DNA from 3 places in the Marinobacter sp. G5_S1_61_S3 genome. Region 2 is predicted to be linked to each of the others. Evidence: predicted binding sites of a transcription regulator. Region 2 holds the regulator's gene; each other region holds the start of a gene.
What was found. Region 2 encodes LexA, which represses DNA repair genes until DNA is damaged. Its sites were predicted from a motif close to CTGTNTNNNNANACAG; they were not measured.

Region 1 (3,278 bases), on a different contig from region 2:
GCCTGGCAACCGTCTACCGGGTGCTGACTCAGTTTGAGGCAGCTGGCCTGGTTCTGCGCCACAACTTTGAAGGTGGGCACGCCGTTTTTGAGATGGCCGGCGACGATCATCATGATCACATGGTCTGCACTCAGACCGGTGAGGTCATTGAGTTCGTCGATGAGGTAATCGAAGAGCGGCAGCAAAAAATTGCCAAAGAACGAGGCTATGAGATTGTCGATCACAGCCTGATTCTTTACGTCAAACCCCTCAAATCCTGATAACTCAGGATTTGTTCCGGAAAAAAGAAAAAAAGGGGGCGGGGTTTTAGCCCGCCCCAACAACTCTCAGGATCGAGAGGGGAATACGCTTACCTTTCAAACTGTTCAGTGATGCGTAGCCTGGCCTTTCGTGAACATTTCGTGGGCATGGGCAATGGTGTGTTCGGTCATATCCACACCACCGAGCATTCTTGCCACTTCGCTGACCCTGCCATTGTCGTCCAATGACTCGATCTTCGAGTAAGTGGCGTCTGATTCCGTAAACTTGCTGACGAACAGGTGCTGATGGCACTGGGCCGCTACCTGGGCAAGATGGGTGACGCACAACACCTGTCCATTACTGCCCAGGCTGCGAAGCAAGCGACCAACCACTTCGGCGGTGCCGCCACCAATGCCTACATCCACCTCGTCAAAGACCAGTGTTGGTGTGGTGGAAGTTTGCGCAACCACCACCTGAATGGCCAGGCTGATGCGTGAGAGTTCGCCACCCGAGGCTACCTTGGCTAGCGGACGTGCGGGTTGGCCCGGGTTCGCGCTGACCAGGAATTCAATGTCTTCCAGGCCGTGGGGCGCAGGCTCGTCGCCTTTGTTGCGGCTCAGGTGGGTTACGAACTGGACCGCTGGCATGCTCAGTTGGGCGAGCTCCTCCGCGATGCGCTGATCAAGGTTGGCAGCAGCCTGTTGGCGTGCGTTCGACAACTCGGTGGCCAGGGTATTGAAGTGGCTTCGCTGTTCTTCCAGTTCCGCCTCCAGCTTCTCAACGCTGCCCTCGCCGTCGTCCAGCGATGCCAGTTCGGCACTCAGGCTCTGGTGGAATTCCGGGAGAGTCTCCGGTGTGATGCGGTGCTTGCGGGCCATCTGGTAAATGGCACTCAGGCGCTCTTCCACTTCGGCCAGTCGGGCTGGGTCGGCGTCGTAATCTTCCACAAAGTGGCGCAGGTTGTCGCCAGCCTCGGTGATCTGAATCTGGGCTTCATTCAGCATCTGGATGGTTTCCGTCAGTGCCGGTACCTCCACCGGCAACTGCTCCAGTTGCTGTAAAGCCTGGCGCACCAGATCCGCTGCGCTATTCTCATCTTCCGTGCATAGCAGGGTAGCCTGATGGCTGTTGTGTAGCACCGTGTCGGCATGGCTGAGCCGTTCCTGTTCTTTCTCCAGCTCTGCCTGCTCTCCGTCTTCCAGCGCCAGGCGATCCAGTTCTTCTACCTGGTAGCGCAGTAGCTGCAGGCGGGCTTCTGTCTCATCGGCATTCTGCTGGCGTTCGGTCAGCCGCTGGCGGGTTTTGTGCCAGGCTTTCCATGCATCTCTGGTTTGCTCTCCCAACGCTTCTGCGCCAGCGAACTCGTCCAGCAGTTTGCGGTGGGTCTCCTTGCGCAGCAGGGACTGGTGCTGGTGCTGGCTGTGGATGTCCATCAAGGCGCTGCCCAGATCTTTCAGGTGGGCAAGGGGGCAGGGCTGGCCGTTGATGTAGGCGCGAGAGCGGCCATCCTTGCTGATCACTCGGCGCAGGATGCATTCGTTGTCATCGTCGAGCTCATGGTTTTCCAGCCATTGCCGGGCCTCGGCAATGCGGGACACGTCGAAAGTAGCGGTAATATCGGCGCGTTTGGCGCCATGGCGTACGGCGCCAGCGTCGGCGCGCCCGCCCATGGCAAGGCCGAGGGCGTCCAGGACAATGGATTTGCCGGCACCGGTCTCTCCGGTCAGCGCCGTCATACCCTTTCCAAACTGAAGTTCGACCCGCTCGGCAATGGCGTAATTGGAAACAGTGAGCTGTGTGAGCATGCAGAGGTCCTCCGCTCAATTCCTGAATACTGTGATTACATACAGTGACTGTGAATATATACAGGGTTTTTGCTGTTTGCAAACATCGGCTGGCGAATTTGTGAATGAATGAGGTGCGCAACGGTTGAAACATCCGATACGGGCCCCATATCCGTTCGCAAACATGTTTTTTTCGGCCCATGGCGGTCGGAAACCAAACGTTAACCGGCCGGTCGTCTGGCCGCCGACGATCAAGCAGGAGTAGTCATGAGCGCTGACGAGAATCGTAACGAACAGGTGGAAGAAGAGTTGAAAGACACTGCGGAAGCCGCTCCCGAGGAAGAAACGGCGACGGAAGACAGTGCCGAAGCCGCTCCGGAAAGCGAAGTTGAGGCCCTGAAGGCCCAGGCGCAGGAGTTTCAGGAGCAGATGTTGCGTTCCCAGGCGGAGATGCAGAATGTTCGCCGTCGCGCTGAGATCGATGTGGAGAAAGCCCACAAATTCGCGCTGGAGAAGTTTGTGAAGGAGCTTCTGCCGGTCGCTGACAGTCTGGAAAAGGCGGTTGAAAGCACAGAGGGGCATGAAAGTGCCGGCGAACTGGTGGCCTCTATTCGTGAAGGGGTCGAGATGACTCTTAATCTGTTCATGGGGAGTCTAGGCAAGTTCAATGTGGTTCAGCTTAACCCCGTGGGTGAGCCGTTTGATCCCCAGCAGCACGAGGCCATGTCCATGGTGCCGGCACCTGATGCCGAGCCCAACAGTGTGGTGGCTGTGGTCCAGAAGGGCTACACCCTGAACGATCGCCTTGTTCGTCCCGCGATGGTGGTGGTCGCCAAGGCTGAAGACGCGCCAAAAATCGACGAGCAGGCTTGAAAAGCAGATTAAAGCGCCAATATAGCCAGTAAACAGGCGGCGCACCGGGACTCCGGGGCAACTTTCAAGGCAGCCGGAACTGAATTGAACAACCGAATTGGAGTAATTGCATGAGTAAGATCATTGGTATCGACCTGGGAACCACAAACTCCTGTGTAGCCATTATGGATGGCGACAAGGTCAAGGTTATCGAAAACGCCGAGGGTGATCGCACTACCCCGTCCATCGTGGCGTATACCGAAGACGGTGAAACGCTGGTAGGTCAATCTGCCAAGCGCCAGGCGGTCACCAACCCGAACAACACCCTCTACGCCATCAAGCGTCTGATCGGTCGTCGCTTTGAAGACGACGTGGTCCAGAAAGACATCAAGATGGTGCCGT
Region 2 (3,278 bases):
AAAACTGACGCTGGTAATGATCGCCAGGGTGTATCAGCACAAACATAGCCAGCCTGATGACCTTGAGGCACTGGATGAGCTGATCGGAACCCACAGCCCGGAAATGACAGAACTGGAGCAGCTGGCCAGTGACGGGCGGAGTTGGTGGAGTCATCTCGAGCAGCTTGAGCGTCATCAGGGCAATCCCCCGGTGACCCGAAAAACGGTCAGCAATGAAAACGTGATTGCGGTTGCAGTTGACACCGGCCCGGATCGCTCAAAGCAGGCTCTGGAAACCACTCTGGGCGCGATGAAACACTTTATCGATATCCTCGAGGATCGGCACAGCGAATGGTAATGAACCACGGCGTTGCCGAACCCAACAGGAATGAACTGAAAGGCTAACTTAATGTCACCATCGTTTTTCGAGATTGTACAACTGAGCAACGGAGACTATGCGCTTCGCCGCATCGACGACGACAGTGCACCACTGGTCCAGATATCATTTTCGACGGAAGCCAGGGAGATGATGGAAGACCGGGATATGAACGTGGCCAAGGCCATGATTGCAGCCGGTATTGAGGCCGTCGGTAACGTTGCCCATGATATCGACTGGGAAGACGAAGAGCCGGACACTCAGGACATCCGGCCCTCCTACACACTTCATTGACGATCAGCGCTGGCGCAGCACCACACCATGACTGTTACCCCGAGCCGAAGCCTGCTCCAGTGACGCGAGCGCTTCGCGCCCGAGCTTGTGGGTCCACATGACCACAGCGTGACAGGTGCCTGCGCTCAGTGCTCGCTCGGCAAGCTCCCCGGCTGGGTAGTCAGGAGTAGACCTCAACACCAACAGTTCGCCTGCAACGATGCCACGCATGGTCTGCCACTTACTGACAAGGCTTTGGGGCGGATCAATCCAGGCTAACCAACGCTTCTCCTGATTCAACTGCGTAAGCATCGGTAGCAATAGCTGGAAGTTCTCAACCTGCCCTTCGGGCAAAATGATTTCGGTCACATTACCTGCCGGTTTGGCTGGGCGACTCCTGACAGCAGGCGCCCTGACGGTATCATGGTCGCTCATACCGGCAACCTCTGAACCGACAAACCTGCCGCCTCTGTGAGCATAAGCCAGATTCTGATTAAAGCTGAGTTGTTCCATGATAAGCCTCACCTGCCGTTAAGCCGCGCCCGCGGTGTTCAACACTCAACGAAACACAGCCGGATATGTCCGGACACCCTGGGGGTGTCAGTGAAGGTCCGAGCGCCGTATGACCCCGACGCCGAGCCCCTCAATGAAGAGTTCCTGTTCTGTCAGATCCACTTCTATGGGTTCGAATTCCTCGTTCTCGGCGATCAAGTACACTTTCGAGCCTTCCTTACGGAACCGTTTGACCGTGACTTCCTCACCTACCCTCGCCACAACCACTTGTCCGTTGTGCACATCGTGGGTGCGGTGCACCGCCAACAGGTCGCCGTCAAGGATGCCAATGTCCTTCATGCTCATGCCGCGTACCCTGAGCAAATAATCCGCCGAGGGCGAGAAAAATTCAGGCTGCAGGGTGCAATGGTCTTCGATATGCTCCTGGGCCAGTATGGGGCTACCGGCCGCCACCTGACCGATCACTGGCAAACCAAGATCAGCCTCTACATCGGGAAGACGTATTCCCCGGCTGGCTCCCGGCACCATCTCGATGGCGCCTTTTCGGGCCAGTGCCCGCAGATGTTCTTCTGCGGCATTGGCAGAACGAAACCCAAGTTCCGCCGCGATTTCTGCACGGGTCGGCGGATACCCAGTCTCGTCAAGGTAGCGACGAATAATATCCAGTACCTGTGTCTGCCTAGCTGTCAGCTTCATTTAGGTTGCCCCGGTTCGCCCTGTTTTTATATACAGTGATTTGACTATATACAGTGTTTTATCCAGTGTAAACCCTGTAAACGCAATTTTTCCTTGAGCCGCACTGGGTGGCCCGTCCACCACGCCCTGACGTATGACTGTGTTAAGGTAATCGCAACCAAGATAGGGAGTCGCCTGAATGAGCAACAGATGTAGGTTACCGGACATCCTCAAGACGGATGATGGCAAGGAACGCAGAGTTGGCGTTGAAATTGAGTTGTCCGGCCTCGGTTACGAAGATCTCGTCTCGCTGTCCGCAAAACTGCTGGGAGGTACCGGAAAGTCTGTTGCGCGCTATGTGTCCGAGGTTGAAACGGAACTCGGTGACTTTACCATCGAACTGGATTCGGACCCGATAAAGGACCTTGATCTGGCCGACGAGCGTCTTCCCGAGTCCGTCAGGGAACTTGGCGGCCAGGCCATGAGCGTGATCGACGCAGCCGCCGAGAAAATCGTGCCCCTGGAGATCGTCAGCCCTCCGCTGGCTTTCAGTAACCTGGAACGCATAGAGACACTTTGCGATGAGCTGCGAAGAGCAGGCGCACTCGGCAGCCGGGAGGCGCTCTACTATGCCTTTGGTTTGCAATTGAACCCGGAGCTACCGGACCTCAGAGCCACAACGCTGGTGCGCTACCTGCGGGCCTTCGCTGCGCTCTACGAGTGGCTGAAGGCACGCCACCAGATCGATTTCAGCCGTAAGCTGACCAGCTACATTGAGCCCTGGAGCAGCACCTACATTGACCTTCTGATTTCAGAGGATTATGCGCCGGACATGGAGCAATTAATGCGGGACTACCTGCATTACAATCCAACCCGCAACAAGGCCCTGGACCTGCTCCCGCTGTTCGCACACCTGAACAGCGATTTGCTCGCAGAATATGTGGAGGATGAGCGCATCAAAAGCCGGCCAACGCTGCATTACCGGCTACCCGACTGCGACATTGATAACCCTGACTGGCATTTTTCCACGGTTTGGAATGACTGGATTGTGCTGGAACAACTGGTGGCCAACGCTGATGACTTATCGAAACTGGTTACGGAGTTTCGCAACAGTCGCAAACTGAGCCTCCATAACCTGACCCACAGCTGGTTAGACACGTCTGACCAGTGGCTTCGGTCCGGGAACTATGTCTGAAAGCCCGGTAGATAAGCCTGAACATCCGGGCCTTACGATTGGCATCAGCGGCCCGGCACGCCGCAGCCTCGCCCACCGGCTGATCACCTTCGCGCTGCGCCTCCACGGTGCGCGAACCCATTTTATCCGCCCGGGTTCGAAGGTGGACGTCTCGTTGCTCGACGGCCTTGTGCTCTCCGGTGGTACCCACGTGCACCCTTCGCGGTACGGCCAGACTCCCCAGGTCACCGCCCGGTATGACGTGCGCCGCGACGAAACCGATGTTCG
Region 3 (3,278 bases), on a different contig from region 2:
CTGCAGACGGCTGATCAGGGTGTGCCAGGCTTCGTTCAGATCCTGCGTTTCACCCAGAAGATCCTGGCCAGAGGCCGCTTCCCGCCCCAGGAAGCGTTTAACGGACAGCACTAATGAGACCACCGGAGCCCTTAACGGGTGCTGCTCAAACCGTAGGCGGATAAGATTCAGAAATGCTTCGGCCCGATGCTCGGGGCCGGAGGTGCGAACCCGAATGCGGGTAGGCTCCTCATGCCGGTGCTGCAGGACCAGCAGCAGGCTGTCGGTATCCTGCTGTCGCCAGCACAGGTCTTCCTCGAGTTCTGACAGAATGCGCTGCAGGGGGAACAGCAGGCCCTGGGACTGCTCAATCTCCTGCACAAAATCCGCCTGCTGGCGAAAGGTGTGGGGCGGTTGCCAGGGTGTTTGTGGGTCCGCGCGGTTACCTTGGATTTTCTGCACATACGCGAGGGTTTCCGGCGACAGACGGCGGGCCAGTTCACTGGCAGGCAGTGCGAAGACCTCATCCAGGGTGTTCAGGCCGAGCCGTTGCAGACGGGTACAGGTTTTGTCATCGAACTCTGCCGTCAGCAGGGGCATCTGCCCCAGTGTACGCAGGATATGGCCTTTGTCCGCCGTGCACTCGCCCTTGCCGGCCCGGGCAATCAGTCGGGCGGCCAGTGGTGTGTGGCCGATGGCTGTCCAGGCGTTAAGCTGGCGTTCCTCCAGCCCCTGTTCCACCGTTTGCCAGACGGCTGCCAGCCCACCGTAAAGCCGTTGCAGGCTGCCCACTTCCGCCAACAGGCCATTCGGGGGTACCAATACGATATGAGCCGCGTACCGGTATAGCCAGCGCGCCTGGTCTTCCAGTATCCGGGCTTCCTGTTGGTGGTCCGCCCTGAGCATACGCAGCTCCGGAACCAGGCTGATAGCGGTTTTCAGGCGCATGCCAGCGCGTACTCCCTGGGCATAAGCTTCCGGGCAGGCCTGGATAATCTTCTGGCCGGAGCCTTCCACAACAGCCAGCGCCCCCTGGTTTTCGCGGGAGCGGCGAATATGATCCAGCAACAGGTGAGGAAAATGCAGGTACAGCCAGAGCATGATACGCCTTACCCGGTCTTGCCGGCCCAGGGGCCCTGGACCACCCGGGGGGCTTCCCGGAAGGCCAGATCCGCCCGGTGAGACATGGCTACGGAGCAACATTGGCCGGGCCAACTGCCGCGACGTTTCAGAACATTGACCTTGAGCGCCTGTTGACTTCCTGCCGTCAGATCCAGGCGTAGCGCCGCCGGGGAGTTCTGTTCGGCATGACGCCGTTCGCGGAACAGCACGCACACATTGCTGCCGGCCTCCGCAGCCAGTTGCAAGCGCCGTATGTCACGGGCAGCCAGTTTTCCGGGCCAGGCCATCACCAAGCCGGTGACCGGTGAACGCAGGCAGTTTTCCAGTGTCCACAGGAAGTCGCCATCGTCTTCGGTGTTGATCAGTATGACCTGATCCAGATTGACCCCTTCGCGGGCCAGGGCAGGGGCGTAGGGTGTATGGGGAGGGTTCAGCCAGAAGACGGTCTTACCTGCCTGAGAAAGCCGTTGCATCAGGGGGAGCAGCAGGTGCAGCTCACCAATGCCGGGCTCATCCAGCAGGCACTCACTCAACGCCCCACGGGGCCAGCCAACACCGCCGAGCTGGTTGTCCAGCACCTGGTAACCGGTTGGCTCCGTTGGCCGACCAGTGCGGGTATGGTGCTGACCCTGCCACACACGGTCGTCCTGCATCAGCGTATTCAGAATCTCGCTCATGGAAAGTTCTCTATATACTGTTTAAATATACAGTATTCTGAAAAAGACAGGATTTCAAGCAGTGGGTTGATAATGTGGCGGAACGAATGTAGCGCGCCAAAAGACGTGGGACAGAAGAACAAAATAAATGAGACATGGCAGGTGAGGAGAATCAGAGTACACGCCTTACGCTCCGCCACTAGAATCTCAAAGAGTTATTGTATCTCGATCAGCGGTGCAATTTGCTCTCCAATGTACTGCCCTATAAGCGTATAACCAGAAACGTTGGGGTGAATCTGATCCAACGTGAAAGACAGGGCCGCATATATCTCGCCGGGCTCACGAATTCCACTTTCCATAATGTCGACAAAAATATCAGCCGACCTGAAGTTGCTGTACTTCCGGTTCCAGTAGTCGAAGTACTCCGCGCTAAACGGATAGTTGCCAGAGCGCGTGTTAGGCACTACGCACCCCAGGTTGACAACCAAGGCGGCGGTGTTCTTAGCACGAGCTAAAGTCTGGCCGATGTTGTCGTTGCGCGTGCCGTAAGAAATATTGGCTCCGAAGTCGTTATGTGCCGACCCGTTGATGAACACTTTAGCCCCGTCAACTAGCGCCTCGTCAACGCGATTTACTATGTCCGTGGAAGTCTCGCTGCCCACGCCGTGGTTAGCCACAAAATTGTTGCGAAGCGTCGGGAAGCTGGATTTCAAGCTGGCTCTAAGGTGCGACTGCCACGAACTCTGGTAGTTGTCCACGCCTGCATAGAACGAAGGGTCGGGGTCGTAGCCATTATGACCCGCACAAACACTATCACCAATTGAAGTAAAGTTGGGGCGGCTTGCCTGCAGGTATTGGATGAAGGCCGTCCCGCTATAAGCGGTGCTGTCGGTTCTGACGGCCAGCTCGGTTATCGGGCTCTGGGTCGTTCCGTCATGAACTGCTGCCGAACCAAGCAAAACAAGATCGGCGCCGTTATCGTCGTAAACGCTGACATACGCCGAACCCGTCGAGGTGGCTTTGAACCAGTCGATTACGAACTTAAAATCGCCTGTGAAGTCTTGACCCGTAAGAAGCACGCTAGATGAAACAATGGTGCCCCCAGCATCTCGGGTGATTATGGACAGGGTACCGGCCTCTCGGCTTTCTGTGTCGCCGTTGTAATTAAAAAACAGTATGGCGTTGCCGCCATCTTCGTAGTTCAGGCGAACCGACGTCCAGTTTGTCGTGACATCGGAGCGAACAGACCCGTAACAAACAAGCGTTTCGTTACCCACGGCACGAATGGGCAAGTAAACCGAAGAACCGGCGCCGGTTAGCTCCAGTTCGCCCGTGCCTAATGACAGGCTGCCCGTATCGCCACTGAACGGAGAGATCGAATCGCCGTTGCTGATCCCATAAGCGTTTTCGTCCAACTGAACACTGAAACCGCCTGAAGGACCAGACCCCGTCAAGGAAACCCAAGGCTGCCAAACGCCGGCGGAGTTTCGAGAGCGAACTGCTAGATCGCTAGATTCCAGC

Region 1: recN (DNA repair protein RecN) is a predicted target of LexA. The motif match lies at 2,094-2,109, and genes of this name have one in related genera.
Region 3: imuA (translesion DNA synthesis-associated protein ImuA) is a predicted target of LexA. The motif match lies at 1,796-1,811, and genes of this name have one in related genera.

What each region holds. Positions count from the first base shown of each region.
Region 1 covers NZ_JBQKUK010000006.1:159,840-163,117, forward strand. The annotation lists gene fur (ferric iron uptake transcriptional regulator) at 1-260, shown strand, start outside; gene recN (DNA repair protein RecN) at 366-2,045, opposite strand; gene grpE (nucleotide exchange factor GrpE) at 2,292-2,897, shown strand; gene dnaK (molecular chaperone DnaK) at 3,008-3,278, shown strand, end outside.
Region 2 covers NZ_JBQKUK010000005.1:18,317-21,594, reverse strand. The annotation lists gene ACTRWH_RS05760 (DUF6586 family protein) at 1-337, shown strand, start outside; gene ACTRWH_RS05755 (hypothetical protein) at 389-649, shown strand; gene ACTRWH_RS05750 (cell division inhibitor SulA) at 653-1,063, opposite strand; gene lexA (transcriptional repressor LexA) at 1,229-1,837, opposite strand; gene ACTRWH_RS05740 (amidoligase family protein) at 2,016-3,011, shown strand; gene ACTRWH_RS05735 (gamma-glutamyl-gamma-aminobutyrate hydrolase family protein) at 3,004-3,278, shown strand, end outside.
Region 3 covers NZ_JBQKUK010000016.1:36,342-39,619, reverse strand. The annotation lists gene ACTRWH_RS16050 (Y-family DNA polymerase) at 1-1,080, opposite strand, end outside; gene imuA (translesion DNA synthesis-associated protein ImuA) at 1,089-1,778, opposite strand; gene ACTRWH_RS16040 (SGNH/GDSL hydrolase family protein) at 1,973-3,278, opposite strand, start outside.